Regions from separate parts of the Morganella sp. GD04133 genome, predicted to be linked through region 2. Evidence: predicted binding sites of a transcription regulator. Region 2 holds the regulator's gene; each other region holds the start of a gene.
What was found. Region 2 encodes PurR, which represses purine synthesis genes. Its sites were predicted from a motif close to CANGCAAACGTTTGCNTG; they were not measured.
Positions count from the first base shown of each region.

Region 1: purT (formate-dependent phosphoribosylglycinamide formyltransferase) is a predicted target of PurR. The motif match lies at 3,007-3,024, and genes of this name have one in related genera.
Region 3: cvpA (colicin V production protein) is a predicted target of PurR. The motif match lies at 2,185-2,202, and genes of this name have one in related genera.
Region 4: purL (phosphoribosylformylglycinamidine synthase) is a predicted target of PurR. The motif match lies at 1,837-1,854, and genes of this name have one in related genera.

Region 1 is NZ_JAODZS010000001.1:53,030-57,013, reverse strand. Features, by position in the region: gene N7387_RS00235 (LacI family DNA-binding transcriptional regulator) at 300-1,298, shown strand; gene rarD (EamA family transporter RarD) at 2,061-2,969, shown strand; gene purT (formate-dependent phosphoribosylglycinamide formyltransferase) at 3,071-3,984, shown strand, end outside.
Region 2 is NZ_JAODZS010000025.1:3,791-7,774, reverse strand. Features, by position in the region: gene punC (purine nucleoside transporter PunC) at 1-946, opposite strand, end outside; gene punR (DNA-binding transcriptional activator PunR) at 1,068-1,970, shown strand; gene purR (HTH-type transcriptional repressor PurR) at 1,974-2,999, opposite strand; gene sodB (superoxide dismutase [Fe]) at 3,426-3,984, opposite strand, start outside.
Region 3 is NZ_JAODZS010000003.1:11,593-15,576, forward strand. Features, by position in the region: gene accD (acetyl-CoA carboxylase, carboxyltransferase subunit beta) at 1-127, shown strand, start outside; gene folC (bifunctional tetrahydrofolate synthase/dihydrofolate synthase) at 120-1,418, shown strand; gene dedD (cell division protein DedD) at 1,408-2,076, shown strand; gene cvpA (colicin V production protein) at 2,256-2,762, shown strand; gene purF (amidophosphoribosyltransferase) at 2,778-3,984, shown strand, end outside.
Region 4 is NZ_JAODZS010000002.1:96,138-100,121, forward strand. Features, by position in the region: gene purL (phosphoribosylformylglycinamidine synthase) at 1-1,755, opposite strand, end outside; gene mltF (membrane-bound lytic murein transglycosylase MltF) at 2,017-3,456, shown strand; gene tadA (tRNA adenosine(34) deaminase TadA) at 3,457-3,984, opposite strand.

The DNA of each region.
Region 1 (3,984 bases), on a different contig from region 2:
TTGTAGATAATATAACGTCGAAAAAATGTTTAAATGGATAAGGAAATTCCATTTCTGAATCCGTGTTTATTTTTACATAAAAGCGGTGATAACCCGGATTTTTTGTTGTTTTTTGCATTAAAAACAAAGTGTTAAAATATTTTAAAATTCGTTCAATTGAGGGTTGAACAGGTATTCTTTGAAATAAATACTTACATTTACCCTTGGGGTTACAGATATTATATGCTATAAATGTTAGCTTACATTTTTCTTTCTTTTTCGCGCAACAAATCAATCACCTATTTTTTGCTGACAACAATATGGCATCACTGAAAGATGTTGCCCGGCTGGCTTCAGTCTCACTGATGACGGTTTCAAGGGCGATAAATAATCCTGAGTTGTTGAAGCCTGAGACATTAAGACAGGTTCAGCATGCTATTGATGTTCTGAATTATGTGCCTGATTTATCAGCCCGTAAAATCAGAGGTAAAAATACAAATCTGTCGTGTATGGGTGTATTAGCCATTGATACAGCCTCCGCCCCGTTTTCTGTCGAAATACTGCTGGCTATCGAACAGTGTGCAAAAAAATACGGCTGGGACAGTTTTGTTATCAATATTTCATCCGGAGATGATCTGATCCGGGCTGTCCGCCAAATTCTTTCCCGGCGTCCTGACGGTATTATTATTACCGGTGCACAACTGTGCGGGATAAATATTCCTGAATTGCTGCGTGACAAAAATCTGGTATTAACAAACTGCTTTGATCCTGATAACCCGGCATTACCTGCGTATATTCCGGATGATTATCACGGTCAGTACGATGCGACAGAATATCTTATCCGGCGGGGATACCGCCGTCCGCTGTGTATCTGGCCACCTGCTGAATTGCTTTCATCCGGTTTACGCCGTGATGCGGTTCAGCATGCCTGGCTGAATGCCGGTTTATCTGTCAGCGGGCTGATTCAGCACAATATAAAACAGTCTGACATTTATTACCGGGACGTTATTACACTGATAGAACGTTATACCGACGGTAACTCACCATTATTTGACTGCATTATCTGCGGTAATGACCAGATTGCCTTTATTGCCTATCAGGTGTTACTGAGGCGCGGTATTTCTGTTCCGGAACAGGCCGGTATTCTCGGATTTGAGAATATGACCGGTACCGGTGAGCTTTTTTATCCTCCGCTGACCACCATCTGTTCCCCGTATTGCCTGCTGGGGGAGGCGGCGGCTCTGCATCTTATTGAAGAGCGCGGTTCAACAGCCCGGACTTATGTCCCCTGCCGGATACTGACCAGAGATTCACTCTGATTTCCCCGGTATGGATACCTTTCTCTTTCTTCTGCCTGATTTTCAGCCGTATCTGTTTGGTTAATTTTTTTAATTAACCGGCAGCGCGTTGCCGGGCAAAAACCAGAATGCCGTTATTTTTAATATTGCGGATGTATCTGTCGTTTTGAACGCAACATTAAGTGTTAATTTCGTTTGTACCAGACATGAAACTTTCATTTTTGTGTTTTTATGTTGTTTTGTATTTCAATGTCTTTGTAATCGTAATTGTTATTACTTATCTTATGATGTTAACGTTAAAATGTTTAATTAAAAAAAGATAACGATATTTTTCAGAGACAAAGCTACCGCACGAAAGATTTTTCAATCTCCGGAGGTTAATATCTGAAGTGTTACTCTGTTTATCATGAAAATGAACATCAAATGATTATTTATCTTTTATCATCAATGCATTATGAGTAACAAGAATTTTCAGAGTATAAAAATTCAGGGGATCTATCTAGCTATAACTACTCAGAGTTAACGTTAACATCAAATATTAGGAATTATACCCAAAAATGATTTGTTGATGATACTTATTATGTTAACGTTATCAATTAAAAAATCAAGTTTAATTGATATTTTATAGTGATATCTGCGTAGCAAATGCCGGGGTCAGGGTACGCATAATATGATGATCCGGAATAAACCGGCGGCGGGAAATAAATTGAGCAGGCGCATGGGATTTTTAATGCAGAGGGGTATGATAGTCATAACATAATGATAAACAGGATTGGCTGAACCATGTTTTTACGATCCGGCGCAATGCTGGCGATTTTTTCTTATTTTCTCTGGGGGATCACACCGCTTTTTTACCGCCTGCTGCCGGGGGTACAACCGCTGGAGTTATTATCCCAGCGTATTCTCTGGTCAATTCCGCTGTTATTGTTTGCCCGTTTCTTTTTAAAAAACCGTACCCGGATAAACGCGGTATGGGCGGATAAGCGCTCGCTGCTGCTTTGTCTGCTCAGTACCAGTGTGATGGCAATATCCTGGTGCACCTTTACCTATTCGATGACCCATGATTTGGTGCTGGAAGCCAGCATGGGGTATTTCATTACTCCCTTGTTTTCTATTTTACTGGGTGTCATCTTCCTGCATGAACGCCTGAAACCGGCAGAGAAAACCGCGCTGATTTTTGTCTGTGCCGGGGTGGGTTATCAGCTTTATCAGTACGGAAGCCTGCCGAAACTGGCGCTGATGATGGGCTCTGCCTTTGCACTGTACGGCTTTATCCGCAAATTTATCCGTTATGATCTGACGACCTCACTGCTGATTGAGAGTCTCTGGCTGCTGCCGGTGGCCATTGTGTTGTATTTCTGGCTTGAAAACAGCGGAGCGGGTACATTCAGCACCGCAGATACCTTTACCCGCATCTGTTTTATACTGACCGCGCCTGTCACACTGCTGCCGCTGTTGTTCTTCACGGCTGCGGTGCGTTCCACCACACTGACCACTATCGGGCTGGCACAGTATCTCGAACCGACCATTCAGTTCCTGCTGGCGGTGTTCCTCTTTAATGAGCATTTTGATGCCGTCAAAGGCGTCAGTTTCTCCTTGATCTGGCTGGGATTGTTGTTCTGCATTCTGTCTCTTATCCGCCACCACCGGAAAAATACAGCAAAAGCCGGTCTGGGCATCAAGCCCCGCTGAGTGCTGTGACAGCCGGTGATTTGCTTATTTCGTGACTAAGGCAAACGATTGCGTGTATAATGGCGCGCAAATTTTCCGGTATTTCTGAACAGGTGACAGTGATGACAACATTAGGTACGGCATTACGCCCGGGTGCCACGAAGGTGATGCTGCTGGGCGCAGGCGAATTAGGCAAAGAAGTGGCGATTGAGTGTCAGCGGCTCGGCATTGAAGTGATTGCCGTCGATCGTTATGACAACGCCCCGGCCATGCATATCGCGCACCGCCGTTATGTGATCAATATGCTGGACGGCGCGGAGCTGGAAGCTGTGATCCGGAAAGAACAGCCTGACCATATTGTGCCGGAAATTGAAGCGATTGCGACAGACACATTGTACCGTCTGGAGCAGGAGGGTTTTCATGTCGTGCCCTGTGCCAATGCGGTAAAACTGACCATGAACCGCGAAGGGATCCGCCGCCTGGCCGCAGAATCTCTGGGGCTGATGACATCAGAATACCGCTTTGCGGATGACGAGGCGTCTTTTATCCGTGCTGCTGCTGAGATTGGATTTCCCTGCATTATCAAACCGGTAATGAGTTCATCCGGTAAAGGGCAGAGCATTATCCGTGATGAAAGTACATTGCACGATGCCTGGCTGGCCTCTCAGGAAGCAGGACGTGCCGGAAAAGGGCGGGTGATTGTCGAGCGGATGATTGATTTTGATTATGAGATAACGCTGCTGACTGTCCGTGCGGCAGACGGTGTGCATTTCTGTGCGCCGGTCGGGCACCGTCAGGAACGCGGTGATTACCGTGAATCCTGGCAGCCGCAGGCCATGCCGGATGCGGTTCTGGCGCGGGCGCAGCAGGTGGCGGAGGCAATCGTTAACGGACTGGGTGGCTATGGTCTGTTCGGTGTTGAGCTGTTTGTCCGTGGTGAGGATATTATTTTTAATGAAGTCTCGCCGCGTCCTCACGATACCGGACTGGTCACACTGATTTCACAGAATATCTCTGAATTTGCCCTGCATGTGCG
Region 2 (3,984 bases):
CCGCCATAAAGCAGAATGGGATCAGGATCGCCACCAGTGACGGGTTGCTGAATTTCGCCATAACATACAACCCGATCATGCTGACGGCATAACCGGCCAGCAGGAACGGCAGCAGGGTTTTACCGTTAATCCGCGACAGCAGGGCACGGCAGCCGTAGCCTCCGACCATAAAGGCGATCGTCTGCGGGATATAGCTCAGGCCGATATCATTCGGGTTATAACCCATATCGCGCAGAATAAACGGCGAACCGGTCAGCCAGGCAAAGAAACCGGCACTGCACGCGGCATAAATCAGCACGTTACCGCTGTAGACCGGGGACTTCAGCAAACGGAAGAAGGAGATCTTCTGTTTTTCTGTTTTGGCTGCATCCGGCGCAATATGGCGCTTTTCTTTCAGCATCAGGGTCGGGATCAGCACCAGCAGGGTGATCCCGCCGAGTACGAGGAAAATCTCATGCCAGCCGCCGTGGTTGAGCAGCCATGCGCCCAGTAACGGCGCCAGTGCCGGGGAAAGTGCCACCAGCGGCATAATCGCGGCAAAGACACGCTGCGCGCGGTGATCATCATAACGGTCGATAACCAGCGCCTGCCAGGTGACCGCTGCGGAGCAGACGCTGACCGCCTGCACAAAGCGCAGTAATAATAGCTGCGCCGGGGTGGAAACCCAGACCATGGCCAGACAGCTCAGGGCAAACAGGCCGAGACCCATCAGCAGAACCGGCTTGCGGCCGATTTTATCGGAGAGTGGTCCCCATAACAGCTGGCCGATGGCAAAACCGACCAGGAAGATACTCAGACTGGCGCTGATAGCGCTGGCAGTGGAGTTCAGAGAGTCCTGCATCATACCGAATGCAGGCAGATACATATCAATCGCGAGGTAACCCAGCATGCTGAGCCCGGCGAGATAAAAGAGAAAGCCGCGGGAAGGCGATTTATTGACAGTCACAGAGAAATACCTGAATGTTAAATAAGTGTAATGCGTGAGTTGTTATTTTAACTATTCGAGTTTTTCTTTGTAAAACGTTATTATTTGCACACTGCTGTGAAATTTTTTGAAAGGAAGAATTGTGTGGTCAGAATATACGCTGGATGTGGTGGATGCTGTGGCACGGACAGGCAGTTTCAGTGCGGCGGCAGAGGAACTGCACCGGGTGCCTTCTGCCATCAGCTACAGCGTCCGTCAGCTGGAAGAGTGGCTGGCGGTTCCGCTGTTTGAACGACGTCACCGGGATGTTGAACTGACACCTGCCGGGGCATTATTTGTTAAAGAAGCGCGTGATGTTATCAAAAAAATGAAATCCACACGCCACCAGTGCCAGATGATTGCCAACGGCTGGCGCGGGCAGTTCAGTATCGCCGTTGACTGTATCGTAAAACCGGAACGGATAACGCGACTTCTGCTGGATTTTTATCATCATTTTCCGGATATCGAGTTGTATATTTATCCGGAGGTGTTTAACGGGGTGTGGGATGCGCTGGTGGACAGACGGGTGGATGTGGCCATCGGCGCGACACGCGCATCCCCGATCGGCGAGCGTTATAATTTCCGTGATATGGGGTTTATGCCGTGGCGTGCGGTGGTCAGCCCGGATCATCCGCTGGCCTCTGCCGGTCATGTCCTGACCAATGAGGAGATGGTGCCGTACCCGAGTTTATGTCTGGAAGACACCTCGCGTTCCCTGCCGAAACGCGACACGTGGGCACTGGATAATCAGCGCCGCCTGGTGGTGCCGGACTGGGATCGCGGGATTGCCTGTGTGGAATCGGGATTATGTGTGGCAATGATGCCGGCGCACCGGGCCGATCCGCTGATTAAAGAGGGGCGGCTGGCAGCGCTGAAGATAGAGCAGCCATTGCCGGACAGCCCGTGCTGTATCACCTGGGTGGATAAAGATACCTCTCCGGCACTGAGCTGGCTGCTCGATTATCTCGGGGACAGCAGTACACTCAATGCCGAATGGCTGCGCTGATCCTCAGCGGCGGTAATCGATAAACGGACCATCTGCCACGGAGCGGCGTTCGACCAGGCGCGGATGCACCTCAATAGTCTGTGCATCTTCGCGTTTGTTGACGATACGGTCGAGCAGCATGGTCAGCGCCATCTGTCCCAGCCGCTCTTTCGGCTGGTGGATGGTGGTCAGGGCAGGGGTAAAGTAGCGGGCGTTACGGATATTGTCATACCCGATCACAGAAATATCCTGCGGGACACGCAGGCCCATTTCATCAGCCGCGCAAATCGCGCCCATCGCCATGGCATCCCCGCCGCAGAATACCGCGGTCGGGCGCTGTTTGCCGGATAAAATCTGTGCCATCGCCTGATAACCGGAATCCGGTTCAAAATCGCCCTGAACAATCCATTCATCACGCACTGTAATGCCGGCTTCTTTCATTGCTTTGCGGAATCCTTCCAGACGGTTGCCGCCGGTGTTTCGCTCAAGCGGCCCCGGAATAACCGCGATATCACGGTGACCGCGTTCAATCAGGTAACGGCCGGCAAGATAACCGCCGTGCAGGGCGTTATCAATAATCGCATCGGTGAAATCCCCGCGCGCTTTGCCCCAGTCCATTACCACCATCGGGATATTGCGGTAGCCTTCCAGCATGGCAATCAGCTGATCCGGATATTCAGAACACATCACCAGCAGACCATCGACCCGCTTTTGTGCCAGCATCGCCAGGTAGGCTTTCTGCTTGTCAGGATTATTGTGAGAGTTGCACAGCACCAGGGTATAGCCTTTGCTGTAGCAGCTGTTTTCCACCGCCTCAATCACTTCCGCAAAATACGGCGCTTCACTGGAGGTGGCCAGCAGCCCGATGGACTTGGTGTTATTGACTTTCAGACTGCGCGCCACGGCGCTCGGTGAATAGTGCAACTCTTTGATAGCAGCCCAGACAGCCGCCTTCGTTTCTTCCGCAACGAAACGGGTATTATTAATGACATGGGAGACGGTTGTGGTAGAGACGCCCGAGCGCTTAGCCACATCTTTAATCGTTGCCATGATGAAAACAACTCCTGACCTGCCGGTCTGTATTTTATTATTCGGTTAATCGATTGCTATTATAGTGCCATTATGCGGTAACAATAGAAAAATTTCTGTAAAAACAGGCATTGTTGTCTGATCCGGGTCAAAAGTAAAAAATATTACCTGTGCTATGGTTATTGATATGGTCAGCTATTCGGATTTTCCGGTCAGACCATCCGTTTTAATTATTTTGATGATTCAGGATGTCAGGTAATCATCATTGGTCATTAAGCAGCTATTTTGGAGATAGGAATGGATACAGATCTGAAATATGGTTTGTCAACCGCAGTTGCGGCACTGGTTATGATCGTATTATTTGCAACAATGCTTTTCTGATACACCCCCATCAATACAAAAGGGCGGAAAATTCCGCCCTTTCTTGGTTAACAGTATTTTTACGGATTACGCCAGGTTTTCTTCCGCAAATTTCCAGTTCACTAATGCCCAGAAGTTTTCCAGGTATTTAGGACGGGCATTACGGTAGTCGATATAATAAGCGTGTTCCCAGACATCGACGGTTAAGATGGGTTTGTCGTTACCGCTGACCGGGGTTGCCGCGTTAGAGGTATTGACGATAGCCAGGCTGCCGTCTGCTTTTTTCACCAGCCATGTCCAGCCGGAACCGAAGTTTTTCACTGCGGCATCGGTAAACTGCTGTTTGAATTCGGCAAATGAACCGAACGCGTTGTTAATCGCATCCGCAATTTTACCGGTTGGCTCGCCACCGGCGTTTGGTGCCAGGCAGTGCCAGTAGAACGTGTGGTTCCAGACCTGGGCGGCGTTATTGAAGATACCGGCATCAGAGGTTTTGATAATCTCTTCCAGTGATTTACCTTCAAACGCGGTGCCTTTGATCAGGTTATTCAGATTAAGCACATAAGTGTTGTGGTGTTTGCCGTAGTGGTATTCCAGTGTTTCTTCAGAAATATAGGGCGCTAATGCATTTTTTGCATAAGGCAGT
Region 3 (3,984 bases), on a different contig from region 2:
TCTGTCAAAACTGACGAACTATCAGTTCCCGCAGGAAGATGAAACCATTGAAATCCTGACTGCGGATGAACCTGATACCGACTTATCTTCCGAAACAGAGACTGATGTCAAAAAACACGATGTCTGATAAGCGAGAAAGACCGACAGCCGCGTCATCGATGATGACGTGGCTTTCTTATCTGGGTGATCTGCATACGCAGGTTATTGATATGGGACTGGAGCGTGTCGGTGCGGTGGCGGATATCATGAATCTGCGCTATCCCGCCCCGAAAGTCATTACCGTTTCCGGGACCAACGGCAAAGGCACCACCTGTCACACACTCGAATCCATCCTGCTGGCTGCGGGGCTGCGGGTGGGGGTGTACAGTTCCCCGCATCTGGTGAATTACACCGAACGGGTGCGGATTCAGGGACAAAACCCATCGGAAGCCGATTTTTGCCGTGTCTTTGCGGATATTGACGCGCAGCGCGGCGATATCACGCTGACCTATTTTGAAGCGGGCACACTGGCGGCACTGCAGCTGTTCCGCGAAGCCAGCCTTGATGTGGTGATTCTGGAAGTCGGCCTCGGCGGGCGTCTGGATGCCACCAATATCGTCGATTCTCATATCACCGCGATTACCAGTATCGCGCTGGATCACACCGACTGGCTCGGGGCTGACCGCGAGCATATCGCCCGCGAGAAAGCCGGGATCTTCCGCCCGCACTGTGTGGCGGTGATCGGTGAACCGGATGCCCCTTATACCATCGCGGATGTGGCAAACAAGCTGGAAACCCCGTTGTTCTGCCGCGCCGATGACTGGTCTTATAAAGAGCAGGGCGACCACTGGACGTGGCAGTGTGAGGATGAAACGCTCGATAATCTGCCGCTGCCGAATGTGCCGCTGGCAAATGCCGCGACCGCTCTTGCGGTGATCCACAATCTGCGTCAGGTGAAAGACAAAACCGGCCGCGCCATCACCCGTGAGGCGATTGATACCGGGCTGCGTCAGGCACAACTGCCGGGCCGTTTCCAGATTGTCTCGCAACAACCGCTGACCGTGCTGGATGTGGCGCATAACCCGCATGCCGCCGGTTATCTGGTCTCGAAACTGGCACAACTGCCGCGCACTGCGCACAGCCGTGTCCGGGCGGTGATCGGTATGCTGGGTGACAAAGATATCAAAGGCACTCTGGCGGTGCTGGATGAGCAGGTGACGGACTGGTATGTCGCGCCGCTGACGGAACTGCGCGGCGCTCCGGCAGAACAGCTGGCGGAGCACCTGACTGACCCGCAACAGTTTACGGATGTGGAAAGTGCCTGGGAACAGGCGTGCCGTGATGCGTCACCGGAGGATATCGTGGTGGTGTGCGGGTCATTCCACACCGTGGCGCATGTTATGGACGTTTTAGCGAAGGAAGGTGCGGGTGGCCAGTAAATTTCAGAATCGCTTAGTCGGAACCATTATCCTGGTGGCGGTGGGGGTGATTGTCCTGCCGGTGCTTTTGGACGGCGATAAGAAATATAACGAAGACCAGTTCGCAGCCATCCCGCTCATCCCGAAAGAAGGGGAGCAGGATGAGATTGATGCGGTGAATCCGATCAATCAGACCATGCCGACGATGCCGTCAGAAGGGGCATCCAGTGCCATGATTAGCGAAGCGGCACAAACCGGAACGGAAGACGCACCGGAAGAAGCGTCTGCGGGCGGCAGCACAACCTCTAATGTGCCGCCGGGTGCGGATCCGCTGCCACCGGTGGTGGTGCCGGATAAACAACCGCCGCCGAAACCGGAACCTAAGCCGGAGCCTAAGCCGGAACCAAAACCTGAGCCGAAACCGGAACCCAAACCGGAAAAAGCGCCTCAGGGACAGGCTTATGTTGTGCAGCTGGGGGCGTTATCCAATGCCCGTAAGGTGGAGGAAATTGTTGCCACCCTGCGGTTATCCGGTTATCAGGTGTATACCGTGCCGCGCGGCAAACTGACGCTGATTATGGTCGGGCCGTCAGCCTCTCAGGCAGAGCTGAAATCCTCGCTGGGGGAACTGAGACAGCTTACCGGGCTGGATGGCCGGGTGCAGTCTTATAAACCGTAGCGAATTTAAGGAATTAGCAATATCTGTTAATAAAATCAGTTAACTCTTTGCGGCGATTATAAATTTTTATTTCGCCGCAATTTATTTTCAGACAGAGCAAAAATCCGTTACGCAAACGTTTTCGTTTTCTGTTAGAATGCGCCCGTCACTGATGCCGGGGCATCAATTTGGATAGTGATATGGTTTGGATTGATTACGCAATTATTGCAATTATTGCTTTCTCGGCATTAGTCAGCCTGGTTCGTGGTTTCGTTCGCGAAGCCTTATCGTTAGTGACCTGGGTCTGCGCGTTTTATGTGGCCAGCGAGTTTTTCCCGCTGCTGGCGGATTATTTTACGCGCTTTGATGACCCGCTGGTCCGCAACGGGATCGCCATTGCGATTTTATTTGTTGCGACACTGATTGTCGGCTCGGTGATTAACCATGTTATCGGTTCACTGGTTCAGCGGACAGGCTTATCAGGCACAGATCGTGTTCTCGGGGTTTGTTTTGGTGCTCTGCGCGGGGTGCTGATCGTGGCGGCAATATTGTTCTTCCTCGACAGCTTCACGCAGATGAATCAGAGCAGCGACTGGCAGCAGTCACAACTCATCCCCCAATTCAGTCATGTTATCAGGTGGTTCTTTGACTACCTCCAGAATGCGTCAAGTTTCCTGCCGGAGAATTTTCCTTCTCCGCCCGGCTGATGAGGAAAAAACTACATGTGTGGTATTGTTGGTATCGTTGGTTTTACGCAAGTCAATCAATCAATCTATGATGCGCTCACGGTGTTACAGCACCGGGGTCAGGATGCAGCCGGTATCGCAACCATTGACAGTAATAATGGTTTCCGGCTCCGTAAAGCCAACGGACTGGTGAAAGATGTTTTCGAAACCCGCCATATGCTGCGTTTGCAGGGCACACTCGGGATTGGCCATGTCCGCTACCCGACCGCAGGCAGCTCCAGTGCATCGGAAGCACAGCCGTTTTATGTCAATTCACCGTTCGGTATCACCCTTGCGCATAACGGCAATCTGACCAATGCGCACACGCTGAAACATCAGCTGTTTGAAACAGCACGGCGTCATGTCAATACCACCTCTGATTCTGAAATCCTGCTCAACGTGCTGGCGTATGAGCTGGATCGCTTTGATGCGCACCCGCTGGAGCCGGACAATATTTTTGCTGCGGTCAGCGCGATGCACACCAAAATCCGCGGCGCGTATGCCTGCGTGGCGCTGATTATCGGTCACGGCCTGCTGGCGTTCCGTGATCCGAACGGTATCCGTCCGCTGGTGCTCGGCAAGCGTGCCCTGGATGATGGCCGCGAAGAGTATATGGTGGCGTCTGAAAGTGTCGCACTGGATACCCTCGGTTTTGACTATCTGCGTGATGTGGCGCCGGGTGAAGCGGTGTATATCACGGAAACCGGGCAGCTCTACACCCGTCAGTGTGCGGCAAATCCGTCACTGACACCGTGCCTGTTTGAGTTTGTCTATTTCGCCCGTCCGGATTCCGTTATCGATAAAGTCTCTGTTTATAACGCCCGGCTGCGCATGGGGCAGAAACTCGGCGCGAAAATTGCCCGCGAGTGGGAAGATCTGGATATTGATGTGGTGATCCCGATTCCGGAAACCTCGATGGACAGCGCACTGGAAATCGCCCATATGCTGAATAAGCCATACCGCCAGGGGTTTGTGAAAAACCGCTATGTGGGACGTACCTTTATCATGCCGGGCCAGCAGGAGCGCAAAAAATCCGTCCGCCGTAAACTTAATGCCAACCGTACTGAGTTCCGGGGCAAAAACGTGCTGCTGGTGGATGACTCCATTGTGCGCGGCACCACCTCGGAGCAGATTGTGGAGCTGGCACGGGAAGCCGGGGCGAAGAAAGTCTATTTTGCCTCTGCGGCACCGGAAGTGCGTTTTC
Region 4 (3,984 bases), on a different contig from region 2:
CAGGTCACGTTTTTCTGTCGCCTCACCAATCACCGCATACGGCGCGCGCTCACGCTGACAGAGTGCTTCAAACAGCGGCAGCTGCGCCGGCGAGACTGCCAGCACATAACGTTCCTGGGATTCGTTACACCAGATTTCCAGCGGGCTCATGCCCGGCTCGTCACTGAGAATATCACGCAGCTCAAAACGTCCGCCGCGCCCGCCGTCACTGACCAGCTCCGGCATGGCGTTGGAGAGGCCGCCGGCGCCGACATCGTGGATAAACAGAATCGGGTTGTTATCCCCCAGTTGCCAGCAGGCGTCGATCACTTCCTGACAACGGCGTTCCATTTCCGGGTTATCGCGCTGCACAGAGGCAAAATCCAGATCCGCATCCGACTGACCGGATGTCATGGAGGAAGCCGCACCACCGCCCAGGCCGATATTCATCGACGGGCCGCCCAATACAATCAGTTTCGCGCCCGGCGGGATCTCCCCTTTCTGTACGTGGTCAGCACGGATATTGCCGATACCGCCCGCCAGCATAATCGGTTTATGGTAACCGCGCAGTTCCTCGCCGTTGTGGCTGCTGACTTTCTCTTCATAGGTCCGGAAATAGCCGAGCAGTGCCGGACGGCCGAATTCGTTATTAAATGCCGCGCCGCCGAGCGGGCCTTCGGTCATGATGTCATAGGCGCTGACAATGCGATCCGGTCTGCCGAAATCCTGCTCCCACGGCTGGGTAAAACCCGGGATGCGCAGGTTTGAGACAGAAAACCCGGTTAATCCCGCTTTCGGTTTGGCACCGCGCCCGGTCGCACCTTCGTCACGGATTTCACCGCCGGAGCCGGTTGCCGCGCCCGGCCACGGGGAAATGGCGGTCGGGTGGTTGTGGGTTTCCACTTTCATCAGGATATGGGTCTCTTCCTGATGATACTGATAGCTGCGCGCTTCCCCTTCAGGGAAGAAACGCCCGGCAGACGAGCCTTCCATCACTGCCGCGTTATCTTTATAGGCGGACAGCACATGATCCGGGGTCTTCTCAAAGGTGTTTTTAATCATTTTGAACAGGGATTTCGGCTGTTCTTCGCCGTCAATCACCCAGTCGGCATTAAAAATCTTGTGGCGGCAGTGTTCAGAGTTTGCCTGGGCAAACATATAGAGTTCCGCATCGGACGGATTACGACCGAGTCTGGTGAATGCATCCGCCAGATAATCGATTTCATCTTCCGCCAGCGCCAGCCCCAGCGAAATATTGGCTTTTTCCAGTGCCGCGCGTCCCTGACCGGACAGATCGATCACGGTCAGCGGTGCCGGTTCATGACGGGCAAACAGCGCCTGAGCCTGTGACAGCTCACTGAACACCGTTTCTGTCATGCGGTCATGCAGCAGCACACTCAGCTGCTGACGTTCATTCTCTGTCAGCCCTGTGGCAGTAATATAGTAGGCGATCCCCCGTTCCAGCCGGGTAACGGCTGACAGACCGCAGTTATGCGCGATATCCGTGGCTTTCGATGACCAGGGAGACAGTGTCCCCGGGCGCGGCGTGACAAGAAACAGGATCCCTTCCGGCGCATGTTCCGCCAGCGACGGACCGTAGCGGAGCAGCTGCTGCAATTTGGTGTGCTCATCGTCGGTCAGCGGTGCGGAAAGATCAGCAAAATGCACATATTCCGCATAGATGTTGGTCACCGGCAGGTGGTATTCAGTGAACGCGCTGATAAATTTTGATACGCGAAACGCAGATAACACAGGTGAGCCACGCAAAATTTCCATAGTTGTCAGTTCTCTCTTTTTAACACGCAGAGCCATCGGCCCGGAGGGGAAACGGGCACATTATAGAGCAATACTGACGCCGACGAAACCGTTTGCGTGACGTTTTTTCCCGGCGGGATTTTTCCCGGATTTCAGCCCCTGAAAACGGAATAAAGTTGCACAGCGACAAAATGTTGAGCAAAATGTCCGATTACTGGAAATATAACCATGGTAATTTATGCCTCAGAATGCATTTTTTTGTGTAACCGGTGAGACACGCCTTTGGTACATAAAAAACTAAATTATGTCGTCATCGTCGTCGTCGCGCTGTTCGCTGCGGCGCTGATCGCTATCAATATCAGCTGGCCATCACAGCAGCCGCAGCTCAACCGTATTCTCGCGCGGGGGGAACTGCGTGTCAGCGCGATGGCATCACCGCTTATCAGCTTTAATAAGCAGGGACAGGCCAGCGGGTTTGATTACGAACTGGCACAGCGTTTCGCGGACTATCTCGGTGTAAAACTGGTGGTGCGGGAACGCAGCGGCGTTAATGATCTGTTCAGCGACCTTGACAATAACGATGCCGACCTGCTCGCTGCCGGGCTTATCTATAATGAAGACCGCCTGGACACTGCGCTGAGCGGCCCGACTTACTACACCGTGGCACAGCAGCTTCTCTACCGCATGGGTAACAAACGTCCGCGGGATTTGGGCGATCTCGGCTCCCCGGTCTGGGTCACGGCCGGCAGTGCTCACGCCCGGCTGCTCCGCCAGCTTAAAGCAGATAAATATCCGGATCTGGACATCCGTGAGGTTACCGATAAAAACAGCAGCCACCTTCTCCAGCGGCTGGCAAAAGGTGAGATTGATTATGTCGTCAGTGACTCCGTCAGCGTGGCACAGGAGCAGCATATTCACCCGAATGTCACGGTCGCCTTTGAGATCACGGAAAATCAGCCGCTGACCTGGTATCTGAAACGCAGCGAAGACAGCAGCCTGAACGCCGCCCTGCTCGATTTTTTCAACCAGACACGGGAAACCGACACTCTGGCACGCCTGGAAGAGAAGTATTTCAGCCACATGAACCAGTTTAATTATGTGGATACCAAAACCTTTATTAATGCCATCAATACCCAGCTGGCCACTTACCGCCCGCTGTTTGAAAAGTACGCCGGAAAAATGGACTGGCAGATCCTGGCGGCGATTGCCTGGCAGGAATCACACTGGAACCCGACCGCCACCTCACCGACCGGCGTGCGCGGCATTATGATGCTGACACGACCAACTGCGGATTTCTTCGGGATTGAGGATCGCCTTGACCCCGAACAGAGCATCAAGGGCGGCGGGACGTATATTAATTATCTGATGGATAAACTGCCGGACTCTATCCCGGAAGATGAAAAAATCTGGTTTGCCCTGGCGGCTTATAATATGGGCTACGGCCATATGCTGGATGTCCGCAAACTGACCGAAATGCAGGGGGCGAACCCGGACAGCTGGCTGGATGTGAAATCCCGTCTGCCGCTGCTGAGCAAAAAAGCCTATTATCAGTCTCTGCCATACGGCTATGCGCGCGGTCATGAAGCTTACCGCTATGTGGAAGGGGTACGCCGTTACCAGCTCAGTTTGCAGGGCTATCTCGATTTACATCAGGAAGAACTGCGGTTACAGCAGCCGCAGGAAGAAACGGCAGAGATTCTGACCTCTGCCGCACCATACTGATCACTCACCTTCTGTCTGCGGATTGTCCGTATTCTGTTTTTTCAGGTCTTTTTTCTCCGCACGGCGGCGGCGGAAAAATTCACTGAGCATTGCCGAACACGCCTCCCCCAGCACGCCTCCCGTCACTTCCATATAATGATTGAGACGCGGTAAGGTCAGCAAATCAATAAATGACCCCGCAGCACCGGTTTTGGGCTCTGCCGCGCCGTACACCAGACGTTTGATCCGGCTGTGGATCAGTGCTCCGGCACACATCATGCAGGGTTCAAGGGTGACATACAGTGTGGCATCGGTCAGCCGGTAATTTTCCAGCACCGCTCCGGCCCCGCGCAGCGTGACAATTTCAGCGTGGGCCGTCGGGTCATGGCTGAGGATCGGCTGATTAAAGCCCCCTGCAATGCGCTGATTATCTTTCACCAGCACCGCCCCGACCGGGATCTCCCCCGCCAGTGCGGCCTCTTCCGCCAGCGCCAGCGCCTGCCTCATCCAGAATTCATCATTATTATAAAGTGTTGTACTGTCAGTCAC